DNA from 3 places in the Anaerosalibacter massiliensis genome. Region 2 is predicted to be linked to each of the others. Evidence: riboswitches for the same ligand, from Rfam matches in the RefSeq annotation. Region 2 holds a riboswitch; each other region holds the start of a gene.
What was found. A riboswitch is a leader RNA that binds a small molecule or an ion and turns the genes downstream of it on or off. The one in region 2 is predicted to bind cobalamin.

Region 1 (7,358 bases), on a different contig from region 2:
CAAACTGATTTTGTTTTTTCTAATATAGTTATAATCATGCTCATAGGAACATTTTTCTATAATTCTATAAATATTATTATACAAAGAAATAAGGATGAAAACTCATGAAAGTCTTCATCCTAATAATTAATTTTAGGCTTCTCTTTCCTTCTTCTTGCCTATCCATAGTTTTGTTCCAACTACTAATAAAATAACACCTAGAATGCTAATCCATAGCATAGAAGATTCTCCTGTCTTAGGAAGTGCTGTCTCTCTTGATTTGTCTTGTATATTAGGTTTAGTTGATTTATTATCTGGTTTATCTACCTTCCCCGGCTTAGTTGGTTTATTTGGTTTATTTGGTTTTTCTGGCTTAGTTGGTTTAGTTGGTTTTTCTAGTTCCTCTGGTTCTGGTTGAGGTTTAGAAGCTTCTTTATCCTTTAAACTTTCTATTGCTACTTCTATAGCTTTAACTACATTATCTACCTCTTCTTGAGTTACTTCCTCTTTATTAAGTATTTCCTTTCCCTTTGCTATTGCTTCATTTAATACTTTTATGCTGTTTTCTGTCTTGCCTTCTGTATTTATATTTTTAGCTTTGTTTATTATTTCTTCTAATTTTATCTTGTCCACTTCTGGCTTAGGTTCTGGTTTTGGTTCTGGATCTTTCTTATCCTCAAGATTTTTTATTGCTAATTCTATATCCTTAACTGCATTATCTATTTCTTTTTGAGTTACTTCTTCTTTGTTAAACATTTCTTTACCTTTTGCTATTGCTTCTCTTAATATTTTTATGCTTTCTTCTGTTTTACCTTCTAATTCTATATTTTCAGCTTTATTTATTATTTCTTCTAATTTTGTCTTATCTACTTCTGGTTTTGGTTCTGGTTTTTCTTCATCTTTAAGGTTTTCCATTGCTACTTCTATATTCTTAACTGCGTTGTCTAATTCTTCTTGAGTTACTTCTTCTTTGTTAAGTATTTCTTTACCTTTTGCTATTGCTTCATTTAATACTTTTATACTATCTTCTGTTTTGCCTCCTAATTCTATATTTTCAACCTTGTTTATTATTTCTTCTAATCTAGTTTTATCTACTTCTGGTTTAGGTTCTGGTTCTTCTTTATCTTCAAGATTTTCTATTGCTGTTTCTATAGCTTTAACTGCACCGTTTATTTCTTCTTGGGCTACTTCTTCTTTGTTAAGTATTTCTTTACCCTTTGCTATTGCTTCTTTTAACACTTTTATGCTTTCCTCTGTTTTGTTTTCTAAATCTATTTTTTCTGCCTTATTTATCACTTCTTCTAATTTAGCTTTATTTACTTCTGGCTTTAACTCTTCTTTTACTCTTACTTTAACATTTACTTCTGGCTTATCTCCTGTCACACCTTCTGGCAATTCATAACTTCCTACAAATTTATATTCTCCTGCTTTATTCCCATCATATTCTTCACTTGTCCAATTTATATCTACTTCTTTCTTGCTGCCATTGCTTAAGTTTAATATTATTCTTTCTGGCAATGCTACATTTTCTTTTTCTGTTCCAAAATCCACTTCTAGATTATCTATTTTTCCTATACTTACTACTGTAACTGTCTCTATCTCTGGCGATTTAATTGTTAAAATATATTCTTTATCTATACCATATTTTTCAATAACAAACTTTGTTGGATGATCTACGTCTACTGTATTGAATTTACCCTCTGACCAATCTCCTCCTGCACCACCATCTTGTTTTATATTTACTCCTTCTGTTCCAAGAATTTTTAATGTATAAGAACCAAGACCTATCATATCTAATTCATCTTCTGGAAAATCTTTTGGTAGTTGTACTGTAATTTCAGTTCCGTTTATTTCACCCTTAGCTATTAACTCTCCACTCTTTAAGAATTCAACTTCATTAATAGATAATTTTTCACGTTCATCTTCTAAAAATACTGGAGCTATACTTGTCTTTCCATCTTTACCATTGTTAATAAATGCACTTTTTTCTACTTTTACTTCATTTTTATAATTGTCAATTCTTGCATTTCCCTCTAAAATATTGTTGTCTGCAAAAGCATTTATTCCAATTTCCTTTACACTCTTTGGAATATAAATATTAGCTAACTTATTCTCACTAAAGACATTAGTTCCAATAGTTGTAACTCCCTCTGATATATTTATTTTTTCTATTTCATTTGAGGAAAAAGCACCATTTTCAAGATCTTTTACATTGCTTGGCAATTCTAATTCAGTTATTTTATTCTTTGAAAATGCATCAGCCTTAATTATTTCTACACTATTTGGTATATTTATAGTTTTCAATTTATTATTATGAAATACAAAAGATCTTATTTCTTTTATTTTATTTGGAATACTTACCTCTATTAATTCATTATCACTAAAGGCATAATCTCCTAATACGATTACATTATTTGGAATATCAACTTTAGATAATTTATTATTTGTAAATGCACCTGAACCTATAAGATCCAATGAATTTGGTAATTTTATATTAGTTAGTTCATTATTCCTGAAAGCATTCTTTTTAATCTCAAGCAACCTTTCTGGAAAACTTATCTTAACCAGTTTATTACCTTCAAATGCACTTTCCTCTATCGAAATTATATTGTTTGGAATATTAACTTCTGCTAATTCGTTTCCTTTAAAAGCTTCTTTTTGTATTTCTATTACACTGTCTGGAATATAGATAGCTTCCAATCCCTTATTTTGGAATGCACCAGTACCTATTTCCATAACAGGCTCACCATCAATTTCATTTGGAATTACTACATCTTTATCTTTTCCTTTATAGTCTATAATTGTATTAGTATCCTTATTAAATTCTAATTCTGATTCTGGAATTTGTTTGGATACCTTAACTATAGTCTTAACTTTTAATTCTGTTGGAGGATCTGTCTGTCTTACATCTTCTGGAAGTTCAAATGTCCCTACGGCATTATAAGCACTTATTTTATTGCCATCATAATTTTCTATACTCCAGTTCAAGTCAACTTCATATTCTTCTCCATCAGAATCTATAATTTTTGTTGTTTTTGGTAGTAGTTTTTTTGCTTCCTTTTCTGTTGTTCCTATATCTACTAGAACATAGTTAATTGGCTTAATATCCTTTATTGTAGGTAACTCATCTTTACCTCTATATTGTGCATATAGGGTAATATCATGTTCAGGCATGGACAGGTATTCACCAGCCTTATATATTGTTCCACTACCATCAGGTTTTGTATTCCAATTCTTAAATTTCTTATCACCCACTGCAGCTGCTTCAGTAAGTTCTATTGCCGCATATGGAGCTACCTTCTCTGTTTTTGTCTCTCCATCTAATACATATGTTGCATTATGAGCTTTAGATTCTCTATATTCATCAGAAAGCATGTATTTATATTCACCATTTTTCATATCAGTCATATCATATAAGGGTTCTATACCTTTTTTATAGCGGTCGTAGGCAATAAGTCCATAAAGGGCTTGATCTGTTGCCATTGCATTTACTCCTGTACCTGCACCGCCACCGCCATCATTACCTGCTGTTACATGCTTAAATCCTCCAGACTCTGGTGACTTTCCACTTCCAGCTGCCCAAAAAGTTAGAAGGGCATCTATCATATTATTAGTTGCAACTCCATCCCTATTGGCTCCCTTTGTAATAAAACTACAATTCTTACCAATATATCTTAATTCTACATTATCTGACTTTGGATCTATATTAAGTGCTGTTAATGCTACAATAGCTTGTACAGTACTTTCAGCGTTAACATTTCCCCAAGCATTATAACCACCATTATCTACTTGCAATTCTGAAAGTGTATAAATACCTCTTTCTACTACCTTAGCAAATTCCTCATATGAAGGTGAATCTTTTTCACGAACTTTATTATATTTGGTTTCATTTAAATAATAAGGTGCCAATGCCTGTAAAGTCATTCCTGTCATATCAGGATCTGGCATCTTACCAAAAAGAGCCCAACCTCCAACTGTTCCATCTTTCTGAACAATTTCCTTATCTAATATAAAGTTAATCATTTTACTAAAAGTATTTGCATCTTTATTATCAGGTTGCTCATAAAACTTATATCCTCCTGTATTCATAGCTATAATTTCCCAAACAGGTCCATTAATTCCTTGCCTATAGGAAAAACTATGAGAACTAGACAATTTCTCAATAAAATCATATTTTCCAGCTACTTTTGTAACATCATATCCTAATGATGTTAATGTAAGCATAAGACGGGACCACTCTGTAGATTTACTACGGTCAAGGATTCCATCCTTTTCAATAACATATTTCTCAATTCTTTTTATGTAGTCTGTAAAATACTCCTCTTCAAGCTCACCTGTATAGCCATATCCTGTATACAACCCTCTTAACAAGTCCATAACAGACCATTCTCCAAAGGTTGATCCCATTGTTGGCTCTGGAACTGTCTCCATTATATATTTTGCTGCTGCATTGATATAAAACCCAATTTCTGGCTGTTCATCTTCCCAAAAACGAATTTCTAAATCCTTATAATCTTTTGTATAATCATAAGCTACAGCAGATACCGTCATAGGAAGCATGTTCATAACCAATATTAGTGCAAGAACTAAAGATGTCAAACCTCTAGTAAACTTTTTCTTAAAATTATTCAATTTTTTCCCCCCTTGTTTTAAACTTTTTATAATAAAAAGAGCTTCTATCTTAGGAAGTTTCAAACTCCAAAAACTAAGATAGAAGCTCTATTTATGCTGTAGAACTTTACTTAAAACGAATCCCTTATGCGAGGCTCATTTCCCATCATCAAAGAGCAGGTTCCCGACTAAAGCTAAACTTTTCACGGTAGCGCATCTGTTCAGGAATTTCACCTGATTCCCTAAGGATAATATACCTATCCTTCCCAATATATAAACTATTGAGACTACTTTGATATAAAGTTAAATTGTAATCTAATAATATTATACGAACATTCTTATACTTAATTTAAGTATAGCATATTTAATTTTCAAAGGCAAACTGATTTTAATTTTTCTAATGTAGTTATAATCATGCTCATAGGAACATTTTTCTATAATTCTATAAATATTATTATACAAAAAAATAAGGATGAAAACTCATGAAAGTCTTCATCCTAATAATTAATTTTAGGCTTCTCTTTCCTTCTTCTTGTCCATCCATAATTTTGTTCCAACTACTAGTAAAATAACACCTAGAATACTAATCCATAGCATAGAAGATTCTCCTGTCTTAGGAAGTGTTGTTTCCTTTGGTTTATTTTTTATATTAGGTTTAGTTGGTTTATTATCTGGTTTATCTACTTTTCCTGGCTTAGTTGGTTTCTCTGGTTTATTTGGCTGAGGTTTAGAAGCTTCTTTATCCTTTAAACTTTCTATTGCTACTTCTATAGCTTTAACTGCATTATCTACCTCTTCTTGAGTTATTTCCTCTTTATTAAGTATTTCCTTTCCCTTTGCTATTGCTTCATTTAATACTTTTATGCTATTTTCTGTCTTGCCTTCTGTATTTATATTTTCAGCTTTATTTATTATTTCTTCTAATTTTGTCTTATCTACTTCTGGTTTTGGTTCTGGTTTTTCTTCATCTTTAAGGTTTTCCATTGCTACTTCTATATTCTTAACTGCGTTGTCTATTTCTTCTTGAATTACTTCTTCTTTAACAAGTATTTCTTTACCTTTTGCTATTGCTTCTTTTAATACTTTTATACTATCTTCTGTTTTACCTTCTAATTCTATATTTTCAGCCTTGTTTATTGCTTCTTCTAATCTAGTTTTATTTACTTCTGGTTTAGGTTCTGGTTCTTCTTTATCTTCAAGATTTTCTATTGCTGTTTCTATAGCTTTAACTGCACCGTCTATTTCTTCTTGAGCTACTTCTTCTTTGTTAAGTATTTCTTTACCTTTTGCTATTACTTCTTTTAATACTTTTATGCTTTCCTCTGTTTTATTTTCTAAATCTATTTTTTCTGCCTTATTTATCACTTCTTCTAATTTAGCTTTATTTACTTCTGACTTTGACTCTTCTTTTACTCTTACTTTAACATTTACTTCTGGCTTATCTCCCGTAACACCTTCTGGCAATTCATAACTTCCTACAAATTTATATTCTCCTGCTTTGTTGCCATTGTATACTTCACTTGTCCAATTTATATCTACTTCTTCTTTAGTTCCATTACTTAAATTCAATTTTATCTTATTTGGTAATTTTGTTATTGCATCTTCTTTATTAGTACCAAAATCTACTTCTATATCTTCTATTGGATCTATTTCTTTTACTGTTACTACTTCTTCTTTTACAACTACTTTAACATTTGCTTTTGGCTTGTCTCCAATTACTTCTTCTGATAGCTTATAGTTTCCTACAAATACATATTCTTCTGATTTATTACCATCATATTCTTCACTTGTCCAAGTTACATTTACTTCTTCTTTAGTTCCATTACTTAAGTTTAATTTTATTTTCTTTGGTAATTTTTCTAATACTTTTTCCTTGCTTGTACCAAAGTCTACTTCTATATCATTTATAGCTTCTATTGATACCACTTCTACTATATTATTTAAAGCTTTTTCTAAATTGCTTAAAGATTTATCAATGTCTTCTTGAGTAGCATTGACAGTTTGAAGAACTTTAATAGCATCATCATATGCTTTCTTGATTTTACTTATCTTCAAATATTCATCTTTTCTATCACTACTATTTATTTCTGCTACTTTTTTAGTCAATTCATCTTTATCTACCTTAGGGAAAAAGTTATTTTCATAACCCCCGCCCATGGCATCTGCACCACCAATATCATTTCCATAAGCTAATGTAAATTGTACACGCATTACATCTCCATCTTGAAGATACTTGTCAGCAAATCCTACATTTGGAAACACATTATTTACAGCATACATCCATCCTGACATATAGTTAAAATTAAATTCTCCTAGACCATATTCTGGGTCATATTCTTCTTCATCATATACCCCGTTTAGTTTTTCTTTCAGTGCATCTGGAATTTTAGGGGTATCTTTATAAACTGTATTTGTGTCATCTAAAACATTTTCTAAATAAAAACTACTTTCAAGATTACCCGTATTTTCATACTCATATCCATGATTTCTTATTATCTCATCTAATTCTTGAGCTGCATTTCTCCCTTTATGAATATCAACTTGAATAGGCTCTATTAAGTATCCTAACCCTACTGTAAATGCCTCCATACTAAAAGTAAAACTACCAATTACATCTCCATCTTCTGCTTCTTCACGAATTAAAGTATATTTTTGTAAATATTTCTTTCCATTACAATTTACATTTATTTCAACATTATTTGTTCCTATCTCTAAATTTAAAGTATAGCTAGTTTTTTCCTTATCATCCCAGTTAATGCTAACTGGCT
Region 2 (7,358 bases):
ATCATTTATTTTATATTTACAATACATGAATCACTAGTTTTTAACTATTAAAAACCTTCTACTAATGATATAATCATATCTTAGGAGGGATTTAAATGGAAAAGGTAAGTTCTAAACAAATGAATTCAATTGATAATTTTTGTATTAAAGCTATAGGTATTCCTGGAATAGTTCTTATGGAAAATGCAGCCTTAAAAATAGTTAAAAATATAGATTTAGATAAATATGATAAATTCACTATTATATCTGGTGTTGGGAATAATGGAGGAGATGGATTAGCAGTTGGAAGGCATTTGTCAATATTAGATAAAAATGTAGATATATTTGTTATTGGTGATGTTAGAAAAGGAAGTAAGGATTTTGGCACTAATTATTCTATTCTTAGAAATATGAATATACCAATTCACCATATTTTAGGAATAGAAGATTTGAAATATCTTCAAAAAAGTATAGACTCTTCTCAGATGATTATAGATAGCATATTTGGTACAGGCCTATCTAGAAAAGTAGAAGGGTTGTTTGAAAGAACTATTTCTACTATGAATAAAAGTAATAATTATATACTTTCTGTTGACATTCCTTCAGGTCTAAATTCAGATACAGGAGAGGTTCTAAATACTTGTGTAAAAGCCGATAAAACTATTACTTTACAACTACTTAAAAAAGGACTTGTCTTAAATGAAGGTAAGAAATATTCCGGGGAGATAATTGTTGAAACTATAGGAATGCCTAAAATAGCCATAGAAAAAGGACTTAGAACTTTCTAAGTCCCTTTATATGCTAAATAGGTATTTTATCTCGTCTTCACTAAGCTTTGATACTAAAGTTTCTCCTTCTGTAATCACTTTATCTATCATTTCTTTTTTTCTTTCTTGTAACTCAAATATTTTTTCTTCAATAGTACCCTTAGTTATAAGTTTCATAACTTGAACAGTATTTTTTTGCCCTATTCTATAAGCCCTGTCTGTAGCTTGTTCCTCAACTGCTGGATTCCACCAAGGATCAATATGGATAACCATATCAGCCCCTGTGAGATTCAATCCTGTTCCACCTGCTTTTAAAGATATTAAAAATACATTACCCTCTCCATTATTAAAAGCTTTAACCCTTCTTCCTCTATCTTCTATATTGGTAGAGCCATCTAAATACATATATTCTATATGGTTTTTTTCCAACATATCTTGAACAATATTTAACATGCTAGTAAATTGAGAAAATAGAAGTATTCTATGTCCTCCCTCTATAGCATCCTTTACTATTTCTTCAAGAGAATTTATCTTTCCACTTTTTCCTCTATAATTTTCAACAAACATTCCTGGATGACAACAGATTTGTCTAAGTCTTGTAAGCCCTGCTAAAATCTTTATTTGACTTTTTCCAAATCCCTTAGCTATTATTTCTTCTTCTATCTCTCCTTTTATAGCTTGTAAATAAGCGAGATATATCTTTTTTTGTTCATTTGTTAACTCTACTACTACTTTCTGCTCTATTTTATCTGGCAATTCTTTTAGCACATCTTTTTTAAGCCTTCTTAAAATAAAAGGTCTTATATGAAGATTTAAATCTTTCAGAGCATTTTCATCTTGTTCTTTAATAATTGGCTTTTCATATTTTTCTATAAACTTTCCATTAGATAATAAATATCCAGGCATTAAATAATCAAATATTGACCACAATTCTGTTAAAGAATTTTCCATAGGAGTTCCAGTTAGAGCAAAATAATTTTTAGCTTTTATCTTTTTAACAGACCTAGCACTTAAAGATTTTGGATTCTTTATATACTGAGCCTCATCTAATATACAATGTCTGAATGTAATTTCTTTGTATTCAGCTATATCATTCCTTATTAGAGGATATGAGGTAATAATTACATCATAATCTTCAATATCTTTCAAAAGATTTTTCCTCTCATCTTTGTCTCCTGACACTACAATTGCTTTAAGACTAGGAGCAAATCTTTTAATTTCTGCTTCCCAATTGTATAATACAGAAGTAGGAGCAATTACAAGGGATGGCCATCTGCCCTTTTCATTTTTTTCTGATAATAAAAAGGTAATTATTTGCAATGTTTTACCTAAACCCATATCATCAGCTAATATTCCACCTAAACCATATCTTGATAAAGTTTTTAACCACTTAAATCCAAACTTTTGATAATCTCTAAGAATATTATCTAGCTCTATAGGAATCTCATATTCAATATCTTCTGGTTTATTAATATCTTCAACTAAATTTTGAAAATCCATATTTTTTTCAATAAAATTTAGTTTCTTCTCCTTTAAATAATTATTTAAATATGCTGCTCTGTACTTAGGAATTGATAATGTTTCTCTATTTAAATCTTTTTCATCTATATCTAAATAATCTAAAATATTTTCCATATATCCTAGTTCATTATTATCTAATAATAAAAACGAACCATTTTTCAGCCTATAATATTTCTTTTTTTCCTTTAAAGCTTTAAATACCTTTTCTAATTCTTCAGAACTTATACCTGCTAATTCAAAATTAAACTCTAACATATCTGTATCACTATTTAAACCTATACTTCCAGAAAAATTAGCAGGGTTTTTGAATGCTATATTTCTAAAGCCTTCAGAGTAATATACACTACATAAGTTTTGAATCTTAGGAATAATATTGAATATAAAATTAAATATTTTTTCCTCTTCATCTATATATATCTCCCCATCTCTAACCTTAAATTCGCTTTTTTCTAAAAGTCTTAAAATATTTCTTTCTTTTTCTGCATCCCTCAATAAAATTTTTCCAGGTTTATTAATATTAGAATCTTGAGAACTAAAAGGGTTTATATTTATATCTCCGTATATAAAATTAACTTTTCCTATAATAATATCTGACTCTTTATCTAAATATATATTGGCTTTAAGATCAGGGTTGTATATAGAATTTTCTATTTTTTCATCTATATCAATATTGGCTACATCTTTAACACTTAGAATTATTTCTGATATAAAGTCCTCTTTGTATTTATTAGGTATTTTTAAAGTTTCATTTCTACTTGAAATTATCTCATCATATAAAGGTACTATTTTCTTTCTCCACTCTTTTGAAATTTTATAGATATGCTCATTATTAAAAATATACTCACCATTTGAAGTAAGAGGAATAATATTTTCATAAGAATCCATTTTCATAGTTAAATAATTGCCTTCTTCATCTAGTTTCATATTTAAATAAAAATCTTTCTCTATTATCTTTATATTCTTGTACTCAGATCCCATTATAGAAGCATTAAAACTTCTACCTCCCATAAGCTTAAAAAAACTTTTCAATGCCTCTGGTTTAAGTAATATGTGCTTTCCTTTAAATATATTCTGGTCTCCACTTCCATAATATCTTGTACTATTTATTGTATGATTTTCATATAAAAGTTTCAGAAAGCTAATTACTTTTTCATCTTCAGGTCTAAATACATGATAATTAGGATTGAAAGTAAATTCTTTTCCAAAATATATTTCTTCTCCATTTTCTAAACTCTCAAAGAACTTTTTAACATTTCTTACTACATATAGCTTGTTTTCTCCCATTCTTAGACTTAAAAAAGAACTTTCATCAATGTCTCTGAAATCATTAAAATCAAATTCATAATTAAGTTCTAATTTTACAGGTATATTTTGATTTTCACTATTAAATTTATAATAATCAATTATGTTTTTTATATTTTCTTCATCTTTTTTTTGAAATGTATTAGATATATTTAAGTTTTTTATATATAAAAGAAGAGCAATGATATGTTTACAATCACCTGAATATTTTTCATAAGCTGGACATGTGCAATGAGAGGATACTAAATCATTATCTTTATCAAAAAAAAGCTCCACTATATATTCTTTACTTCCTTTAACTATTCCTTGAAAATATTTTAAGTCTTTATCGTACCTTAAATTCGTGACTCTACCATTATAATAACATTCTTTTCCTTTAATGTAAGATTGATAGTTTCCCGATCTTTCTAATAATAGCTTATCATCTATATTTAACATATTTCACCTCTATCAAAATCATGGGATTTATTATTCAATATCCTATTATATCATAGCCCATATTATATTTAAAATATACTCACAAGAAAAAGGGCTTAGATAATTCTAAACCCCTAACAAAACTTAATTAATTTCTCAATTTTATTCTATTATATCTTCTAAATGTGACACAAATAACTTTCTTATACTGTCCTCTTCTCCAAGGCCTTTTACATAGGTTTCTACCTTAAAACCTTCTTTTAAAAGTTTATTTTTCCAAGAATCTTCTTCATCTCCTGCCATATCATTTTTTGCATGATCTCCTGCAACTAACATGAAAGGTTTTAGTATTACCTTTCTTATTTTATTTTCTTTTAGTAAAGGTATTATATCTTCTATAGTTTCATTGCCCTCCACTGTACCTATATATACATTTTTAAATCCTTGTTTCTTAAATTCATCTTCTAATCTACTGTAACAATTGTCAGAAATATGATCTGTCCCATGTCCCATAAATACAATAGCTTCATCTTCTTTTAATCCCTTAGTATCTAGTGCTTCAACCACTTTTTTATAATCTTCTTCATCATATAGTAAGGGCTTTCCTACACTTATACTATTAAAATTGTATTTGTCCTTAAAACTATCTATGTGCCTATGCATTTTTTCATATTCATGACCTGGTATGATATGTAAGGATTGAATATATATATCTTTAGTCTCACCCTTACATATTTTCTCTAATGCTTCTTCTACATTATCTATTATTATGCCATCTCTCTTTTTTAATCTTTCTATTACCATTTGAGAAGTAAAAGCCCTTCTAATTTCAAAATCTTTAAATCTATCTTTAATTTCATTTTCTGTGCTTTCTATACATAACTTTCTTGTTTTCTCATAAGTTGTTCCAAAACTAACTACAAGGATAGCTTCTTTCATTTTATACCTCTTTTCTTTGAGTTATTTGTAAAAAATCCCATAGCCTCAAACAGCTATGGGATGGATATTCATATATATTTTAATACAAAAGCAATTCCTTCCCACCGAAGGCATACTTAAAAGTTATAGGCAGGTCTCCTGACTTGTGGTTTATCCTACTCTCAACACCTTCCCAAGAGGTGGTATATCGTTGATTTCGTACCACTTACAGTAGCGGGGGCTGTATTGGCTTTTACCAATTTCCCTTTTAATCATAATAAACCTATATCTCCTCTTATTAAGTTGTATAAAACATATGCTAACATAAGACTATAATTTTTGCAATTTTTTTAACTCTACTTAATAGCCTTCAATGCTTCGTAATTAGCCTTAATAGTATATTCTATATCTTCTTTAGTATGAGCTATAGATAAAAACATACCTTCAAATTGGGCTGGTGGAAGCATTATTCCACGATTTAACATTTCATTGAAATATTTAGCATACATTTCTGTATCACAAGACTGAACATCATCAAAGTTTTCAAAAGGTCCTTTTCCAAAGAAAAGAGTTAACATACTTTTAAATCTTACTATTTTTGCATTTATATTTAATTCTTCTATATTTTTTCTAATTCCTTCTTCTATCATAATAGCTTTTTCTTCTAGTTCCTTATATATATTTTTATTTTCTTTTAGTATTTTTAAATTTCTATATCCTACATGCATGGCTAATGGGTTTCCTGAAAGAGTACCTGCTTGATAAACTGGCCCTGTTGGAGATACCATTTCCATTATTTCTTTTTTTCCGCCATAAGCACCAACTGGAAATCCTCCTCCGATTATTTTACCAAAACAAGCCATATCTGGTTCAATTCCATATACTTCGCTAGCCCCTCCATAGCTTATCCTAAAACCTGTTATTACTTCATCAAATATAAGTACTGAACCATTCTCTTTAGTTATCTTCCTAAGGCCTTCTAAAAATTCTCTCTTTGCAGGAACTACTCCCATATTTCCTGCTACAGGTTCTAGGATTATAGCTGCTATATCTTCTCCAAAATCTTCAAAAGTCTTTTTTACATCTTCTAAATTATTATATCTGCAAACTATAGTATTTTTTACTATATCTGCTGGAACTCCACTGCTAGTGGGTACTCCATAAGTTATAGCTCCTGACCCAGATTTCACAAGTAAACAATCATTATGTCCATGATAGCAACCTTCAAATTTTATTATTTTATCCCTACCAGTATATCCTCTAGCTACTCTTATGGCACTCATAGTAGCTTCCGTACCTGAGTTCACCATTCTTACCATTTCCACACCATTATAAGATTCTACAATATGCTTTGCCATATCTACTTCTATCTTAGTAGGTAGTCCAAAACTTATTCCATTTCTTAAAATATCTTCTATACCTTCTATTAATCTTTCATCAGAGTGTCCAAGTATTAAAGGACCCCATGAACAGATATAATCAATATAAGTATTTCCGTCCTCATCTTCTATTTTATTTCCATGTCCAGATTTAATGAATGCTGGATCTGCTCCAACAGACTTAAAGGCTCTAACAGGGCTATTTACTCCTCCTGGAATGTATTTTATAGCTTCATCATATATATTTTTTGACTTTTTTAGGTTCATATTATCACTTCCTTTTAATTATTTTAGTATTTTAGCTACATCTTTAGCAAAATATGAAATAATTATATCTGCACCAGCCCTTTTAATTGAGAGTAAAGATTCTAATATAGCTGTTTCGTCTAAAAGTCCTTCCTTTACAGCCATCTTAAGCATTGAATACTCTCCACTTACATTATAAGCTGCTAAAGGCATATTGAAATTATCTTTTGCTCTTCTTATTATATCAAGATAGGAAAGAGCTGGTTTTACCATTATTATATCTGCCCCTTCCATTATATCTAATTCAATTTCTCTCATAGCTTCATCTGTATTAGCTGGATCCATTTGATAAGACTTCCTATCTCCAAAAGCTGGAGATGAATCTGCAGCATCTCTAAATGGTCCATAAAATGAAGATGCATATTTCGCACTATAGGCCATAATAGGTACAGTTTTAAATCCATTGTCATCTAAACAATTTCTAATATACTCTATTCTGCCATCCATCATATCAGAAGGTGCTATCATATCTGCTCCTGCTCTAGCATGACTTAAAGCAATTTTTCCTAAATACTCTAATGTTTTATCATTATCTACATAACCATTTTCTAAAAGTATTCCACAATGACCATGAGATGTATATTCACACATACATACATCGGTTATAACATACATTTGGGGAAATACTTTTTTTATTTCTCTTGTAGCCTTTTGTACAATACCATCTTCTGCATATCCTTCAGTCCCTAACTCATCTTTATTTGCTGGAATTCCAAACAATAGTATAGCTTTTATTCCTAAACTTTCTACTTCTTCTACTTCTTTCAGT
Region 3 (7,358 bases), on a different contig from region 2:
TCTCTTACAATATCTACTACTCTTTTTATATATTCATATTTTTCTTCAATATCATTACTTTCAATCAATCCATCTTCAACAAGATAAGGTAGAGCCTCTTTAGCTATATATTCTAAATCTGATCTTGTCAAATATTGTCCATTCATCCAGCTAAGCTTCTTTGTATCATATATAGCTGCTGTTTTGGTTACTTTATCTAACGAAAACTTTTCAATTGTTTCCTCCATAGAAAATATTTCTTCATTACCTCCTGGAGACCATCCTAGCAAGGTCAAATAATTTACTAATGTTTCTGGTAAGTATCCATTTTCTTTAAACTCTTCAACAGATGTAGCACCATGTCTTTTACTTAACTTACTCCTATCTGGAGCTAATATCATAGGTAAATGGGCAAACTTTGGTACTTCGTAACCTAATGCTTTATAAGTTAAAATTTGCTTTGGAGTATTAGATAAATGTTCTTCCGCTCTTATTACATGGCTAATTTTCATAGCATAATCATCTATTACACAAGCAAAATTATAAGTAGGTATACCATTAGATTTCATAATTATATAATCATCTAATTGGGTATTGTCAACTACTACTTTTCCTCTAATTAAATCTTCTATTTCAGTACTTCCATCTCTAGGCATTTTAATCCTTATTACATAGGGTTTTCCTATTTTTAAATTTCTTTCTACTTCCTCTTTTGATAGATGACTACATTTTCCTGAATATCTATATGGAAGTTTATTTTTCCTTTGTTCTTCTCTTTCTTTTTCTATATCATCTTCAGTACAAAAACAATAATAAGCTTTCCCCTCGTTTAGAAGTTTTTTTATTTCATCTGTATATAAATTTATTCTTTCTGATTGAAAATAAGGTCCGTACTCTCCTCCTATTTCTGGTCCTTCATCCCAATCCATTCCTAGCCATTTCATACTAGATAATATTTGAGATATAGAATCCTCTTTAAGCCTTTTTTTATCTGTATCTTCTATTCTTAAGATAAACTTCCCGTTATTTTTCTTTGCAAAATAATAATTGAACAATGCCGTTCTAGCTCCTCCTACATGTAAATATCCCGTAGGACTAGGAGCAAATCTGACTCTTACTTCCACCATAAATACATCTCCTTTCAAATAGCTATAACTATTATATCATTAATATTATTTTTAATATAATTTTATAAAATATAAAATTATATTAAAAAATAACCTCTTAACTTAAAAAAGTTGTGAAATAGCCAAATAATCTACAAATTGTTCTTGCTTCAAAGTACTAAACACATTGACTTTATGATATAATATAAATATCTAGAAAAATTTTACAGCATACTAGAATTATAAACTAAATTAACAAAACGAAAGGAAAATATTTATGAAAAAAGTAATGAAATGGTTAGGTATTATATGGGCAGTAATATTAGGTATAGAAATAATTGCTCGTGTTCTTATGGTATCAAATAATGGATTTATGATAATTATTCCTTTTTGGATAAGATATATTATGTTCATTATAATTCATGCAATTATGGTTTCTAAAATTGGGTACAAAAAAAGCATTACTGTTATTATAATTTCATTTTAGCATTTACATCATATTCATTTTATACATATTATTTAACTTCAATAAGATATAATCTAAGTATAATCGATCAAATAAAACCTTCTATAATAAAATCTCTTCGTTATTATTTAATTCCAGCTATTGTAGGTACAATATTCTCTTCTCTTTTATGTCCTAAAGAAAAATAATTAAATTATAAAAACTAAAAACCTTATATTATTAATATTAACAATATAAGGTTCTCTAAAGTGTTGCCAAATCTCCTCCCCAGCCAGCTCAAAATTCAGGAACTCCCAATACTCTTGCATATCCTTGAATTGTCGCAGCTAAATGGGGTAAATCAATTTCCCCTCCAAAATCATCTAAAATTCTATGTGATTCTTTACCACCACTTTCTTTAGCAATATACTTTAAGAAATATTGATGTAATATTGACTCTTTTTCTTCCATATATTTCACAAAAACTAAATCAGGTTCTCTATTAAATAAAAAAGAGGTAAGCTTGTATTTACCTACCTCTTTTTTATTTTACTTTAGTCTACTAACATAATTTAAATTCTCTATTTTAACTTTCATATTTCACTTTCTATTGTAAATAATTTTACTAATTTTCTGATTGTTTCTCTTGCTTTAATTATAATTTAAAATAAGCACAGAATAGTCTGTGCTTAGAATATATTGTTTATACCTTTTATATATTTATAATCATTTTCTACTGCAATAATGGTTATGCCTCCATTTTTAATCTTGAACCTATAGAAATGTTCAGCATTATCAAATATCCAGCATAATGCACATCTTATAACGCCTTCATGGGTAATTACTAATATATCTTTATCTTCTTCAATCCTATTATTCAAAAAATCTGCTGTCCTATTATATAAATCCAATAGACTTTCTCCCTCAGGCATTTTATATCTTACATGGTCTTTGAGCCAATAAACCATTTCTTCTGGATATAGTTTTTTAACTTCCTCATAAGTCTTACCTCTAAATAGTCCAAAATCTATTTCTTTAATTCTTTCATCAAAAATTCCTTCTACTCCTAGTATTTTTGATGTTTCTATAGTTCTTTTAAGTGGACTTATATAAATATTTTCAAAGGAAAGTTTTTTTATTTGCTTTTTCGTTTCAACTATTTGTTTTTTTCCTTTTTCAGATAAAGATGTATCTAAACTTCCATAGATACCTTTTTTATTCTCTAATGTTTCACCATGTCTAACAAATATTATATCCATTTTAGCACCCCTGCAAAAGTTATGAGAGATATTATCTCTGTAGTTTCGATAGTTGCACCATAAACATCTCCAGTAAATCCTCCAATAGTTTTGTAAGTCTTTAAAGTAACTAACAATGCCCATAATATTGATGCTACTAAAGGTATTAAAAACAATGGATTCACAAGAAAAACAATTATACTATATAATATTCCTCCAGCTATAGCATAACTTCTAGGATTGCTACTGGCTAGCATATCTCCTAAACCACCTGGTCTAGCAATTTTGGCAAAAGACATAAGTAGCACTGACATAAATCTAGCATTGGCACAAGAAAATGCTAAGTATAGTGGAATATTTCCCTCTATATTAGATATGAGAATATATTTAAATAATATATCAAGTATTATAGCCACCACACCATAAGTCCCTGCTCTACTATCTTTCATTATTTCAAGTATTCTCTCTCTATCCCTAGCAGAGTAGAAACCATCAAAAGTATCTCCTATACCATCTAAATGAAGTCCTCCCGTCGTTATTATAATACTTAGTACAGCTATGAAAGAAGCTATATCTTTATTTATATAGGAAAAAATATAATAAAAAAGACCAGCAATTCCACCTATAATCATACCTGTAAACGGATAAAAAAAAGTGCTTTTCCTTAAATTTTCCTCATTAAAATCTACTGCTATATTTATAGGTATTCTAGATAAAAATTGTATAGCAAGTATTAAGCCCTTTATCACTTTATCTTCACTGGTATGCCACAACATACCAAATAAACTTCATTAGAAATAGAAGCTATCCTTTGATTTACTCTTCCTTGAACATCTCTAAAAACTCTTCCTATATGACTTTCTGGTACTAATGAAGAACCTATCTCATTTGTAACTAGTACTAAATTATAATTTTCATCATTTATTTTATTTATAAGCTTATTTAATTCATTAACAACTGTATCTTCTACTTTTTTTTGAAGTTCTATTGATATTCTTTCTTCATCTTTGGTTAAATCATACATTATATTTGATGTAAGGACTGTTACACAGTCTAATAAATAATTTTCTTCTTTCCCTATTGCATTATCTAAATCATAATTTCCCTCAAAGGTTCTCCAATAGCTAGGCCTAGATTTTTTATGAAGAATAACCCTATCTTCCATTTCCTTGTCCATTACCTTAGATGTAGCTATATAGACTACATCTTTTTTATTTTCATATTGTTTTTCAGCAAAGGAGCTTTTTCCACTCCTTGCTCCACCTGTCACAAGTATAATCATATTATCACCTAATATCTATTAATACATCTTTATTAAGAGTTGATTGTTCAAAAGTAGCTAGATTATCCATTATATAAAGAGCCGAATCTATAATCTGAAATGCTAAAGGACAACCTGAACCTTCTCCAAGCCTCATTTCAAGGTTAAGCATTGGTTTAAGTCCTATTTCCTCCATCATATACATAGCTCCTGGCTCTTTTGAAAGATGAGATGGAAATAAATAATCCTTTACTATAGGGTTTAGCCTAACTGCACATAATGCTGCTGCCGATGAAATAAATCCATCTATAACTATCGGTTTTCTATTTTTTGCTGCTGAAAGAAAACAACCACATATCCCAGCTATGTCAAACCCTCCTACTTTTGAAATAACATCTAAAGGATCATTTTTGTCTGGCTTATTTATTTCTATAGCTTTTTTTACAGCATTTTTCTTTCCTTCATATTGGTCATCTGTTAGGCCTGAACCTTTTCCACAAGTAATATCTGGACTCAATCCTGAAAATACAGATAATACTGCTCCACTAGTAGTAGTGTTTCCTATACCCATTTCTCCTGTTCCTAGTATATCATATCCTTCACTATAAAGTTTATCCGATATTTCTATTCCTACCTCTATAGCCTTTATAGCTTCTTCACGAGTCATACTTGGTTCCTTTGTCATGTTTTTGGTTCCATATGCAATCTTTTTATTTATAACTTTAGGATTATCTATATCTGCATTTACACCTATATCTACAGTAGTTACATGGGAGTTTATAAGTTCAGAGAGGACAGTTACACCAGTATATCCTCTAGTAAGATTTTCAGTAAGTACTTTTGTAAACCATTGAGGGCAAGCACTAACACCTTCTTCTACTACTCCATTATCAGCACACATAACCACTATATTTCTTTTATCCATTTTGTTATGTACTTTTCCTGTTATTCCTGCCATTCTTATAGCTATATCTTCTAAAACTCCTAAACTACCTATAGGCTTGGTTAAGTTATCCATTCTTTCCTTAGCCTTCTTCTTTGCTTCTTCATCTACAGGCTTTATAGCTTCTAATGTTTCTTTTAATAGCTTCATGAAATCCCTTCCTTCTTTGAAAAAATATTTAGAAAATAAAAAAACTACCTCTGGAGGTAGAATAAATCTAAAACGCATAAAACTTCCCTCCGAAGTTTTAGCATATATTAATTAAGGTAATCTGGCTTACGATTCATTTAATCGTTTACAGTAGCGGGGGCTGCAGTGGATTCACACCACTTTCCCTTGTTTTTTATCTTACAAATTTTATTATATATCTTATTATTTTTTCAGTCAAATATTTGTTTCTAATTGAATCAGATTTTTTAGTATGATATATTATGACTGAAAGTAAACTTAAGGAGAATATTATGTTTGGTTATGTCATCCCCTATAAAATGGAACTGAAAATAAAAGATTATGAAAAGATCAAAGCTTATTATTGTGGACTTTGTAGAAATATAAAGTATAATTTTGGAAATGTTCCTAGAATTACATTAAATTATGATACAACTTTTCTAGCTATATTATTAGATTCTTTCAATGGCAATGAAGAAAAATATATAAAAAGAAATTGTATACTCCATCCAATTAAGAAAAGAATATTTTTAGTAGATAATGAGCCTTTAAGATATGCTTCTTATTTGAATATTATTTTAACTTATCATAAATTATTGGATGATGTTATAGATGACAAAACTATTAGAAGTAGAGTTTTTTCATCTATATTTAAAACTTATTTAAATAAAATACCCGAAAATTTTCAACAAATTGAGAATAATATAAAAGAAAATCTAAATAAACTTTATTATCTTGAAAAAAGTAAAAATATAGATAGCCTAGATGAATTAAGTCATCCTTTTGGTGAATTAACAGCCTATACTATACTATCTTATATAAATAATAAAGAATATGATGAATCATTATACCATTTAGGATATAATCTCGGAAAATGGATTTATATAATAGATGCTTATGATGATTTAGAAAAGGATATAAAAAATAATGAATTTAATGGAATAAATTTAATTTTAAATAAAAAAAATATACCTTATAAGGATTTTGTAAAAAGTACAAATAAAAGAATACATTTCATTTTAACTTCCTATGCTAGAGAATGTAGCAGAGCATTTGAAAAATTGCCTATAGAAAAAAATAGGGATATATTATTTAATGTTTTTAATTTTGGACTTCTAGCACAGATAGAAAAAGTGTTTGAAACTAAGGAGATGAAAACAAATGAAAGATCCTTACGAAATATTGGAAATAAATAAAAATGCAACAGAAAGTGAAATAAAACAGGCTTATAAAAAACTTGTAAAAAAATACCACCCAGATAAATTCATAGACAATCCTTTAAGAGAGTTAGCTGAGGAGAAATTAAAAGAAATAAATGATGCCTATAATTTTCTTATGAGCAATAGAAATAATAATTTTTCAGAGGAAGAATTATTATATAGTGCAAGAATTGATATTCAGAATGGAAACTTAGCTGAAGCTGAAAGAAAATTAAATATGGTAAATAAAAAAACAGGAGAATGGTATTTCTTAATGGGAATATTAAACCAGAATAGAGGATGGTATGATGCAGCCTATAGTAATTTAGAAACAGCTTGTTCTATGAATCCTGGAAATAGAGAATATAATAATGCTTTCAATTCCCTATTTAGAAGAAATGATAACTACAGAAAACCTTATAATAATAGAGATCATAATATATGTAATATTTGTGCAACCCTTTATTGTTTAGATTGTCTATGTGAGTGTATGGGGGGAGACTTTATATCATGTATTTAAATAATAAAAGTAAGGCTATAGCATATGGTGGCCTCCTTACAGCATTAAGTATCATTTTTATTTATTTAAGTACTATTTTACCCTATAATAAATTGTTAATGCTTTTTTTATCTGCCTTAATAATTCCTATTGGATTAATATTAACTGGTACCAAAAATAGTTTATACATATATATTGCTTCTTCTATTTTATCTACAGTGCTATTAGGAATGAGAGGAAATATACTATTTTATATATTATTTTTTGGTCCCTATGGAATAATAAAGAATCTTATAGAAAAAACTAATAATATTTTAATAGAGATTGTCTTAAAGTTAATATACTTTAATATTACATTCTTCTTGATTTATAAATTATATGAATTATTTATTGGCAATCCTATAAATACTAATATGTCTATGAAAAATTTAATAATATTTGTACAACCTATTTTTTTATTATTTGACTACTTTTTAACACTATATATAAATAAATTAAAAAAGTATAGGATTTAATCTAA

Region 1: it holds a riboswitch for cobalamin, as region 2 does, so the genes downstream of both, NSA23_RS07365 (leucine-rich repeat protein) here and NSA23_RS06145 (sirohydrochlorin cobaltochelatase) in region 2, are expected to answer to the same signal.
Region 3: it holds a riboswitch for cobalamin, as region 2 does, so the genes downstream of both, cobT (nicotinate-nucleotide--dimethylbenzimidazole phosphoribosyltransferase) here and NSA23_RS06145 (sirohydrochlorin cobaltochelatase) in region 2, are expected to answer to the same signal.

The regions. Positions count from the first base shown of each region.
Region 1 is NZ_JANJZL010000004.1:39,600-46,957, reverse strand. It holds gene NSA23_RS07365 (leucine-rich repeat protein) at 133-4,611, opposite strand; cobalamin riboswitch at 4,749-4,898, opposite strand; gene NSA23_RS07360 (Ig-like domain-containing protein) at 5,101-7,358, opposite strand, start outside.
Region 2 is NZ_JANJZL010000003.1:174,028-181,385, reverse strand. It holds gene NSA23_RS06155 (NAD(P)H-hydrate epimerase) at 96-767, shown strand; gene NSA23_RS06150 (DEAD/DEAH box helicase) at 774-4,007, opposite strand; gene NSA23_RS06145 (sirohydrochlorin cobaltochelatase) at 4,149-4,925, opposite strand; cobalamin riboswitch at 5,037-5,206, opposite strand; gene hemL (glutamate-1-semialdehyde 2,1-aminomutase) at 5,261-6,550, opposite strand; gene hemB (porphobilinogen synthase) at 6,569-7,358, opposite strand, start outside.
Region 3 is NZ_JANJZL010000005.1:139,147-146,504, forward strand. It holds gene gltX (glutamate--tRNA ligase) at 1-1,106, opposite strand, end outside; gene NSA23_RS09430 (hypothetical protein) at 1,363-1,572, shown strand; gene NSA23_RS09435 (hypothetical protein) at 1,828-2,010, opposite strand; gene NSA23_RS09440 (histidine phosphatase family protein) at 2,220-2,789, opposite strand; gene cobS (adenosylcobinamide-GDP ribazoletransferase) at 2,780-3,544, opposite strand; gene cobU (bifunctional adenosylcobinamide kinase/adenosylcobinamide-phosphate guanylyltransferase) at 3,514-4,050, opposite strand; gene cobT (nicotinate-nucleotide--dimethylbenzimidazole phosphoribosyltransferase) at 4,055-5,200, opposite strand; cobalamin riboswitch at 5,217-5,347, opposite strand; gene NSA23_RS09460 (DUF5685 family protein) at 5,434-6,336, shown strand; gene NSA23_RS16515 (J domain-containing protein) at 6,302-6,859, shown strand; gene NSA23_RS09470 (hypothetical protein) at 6,850-7,353, shown strand.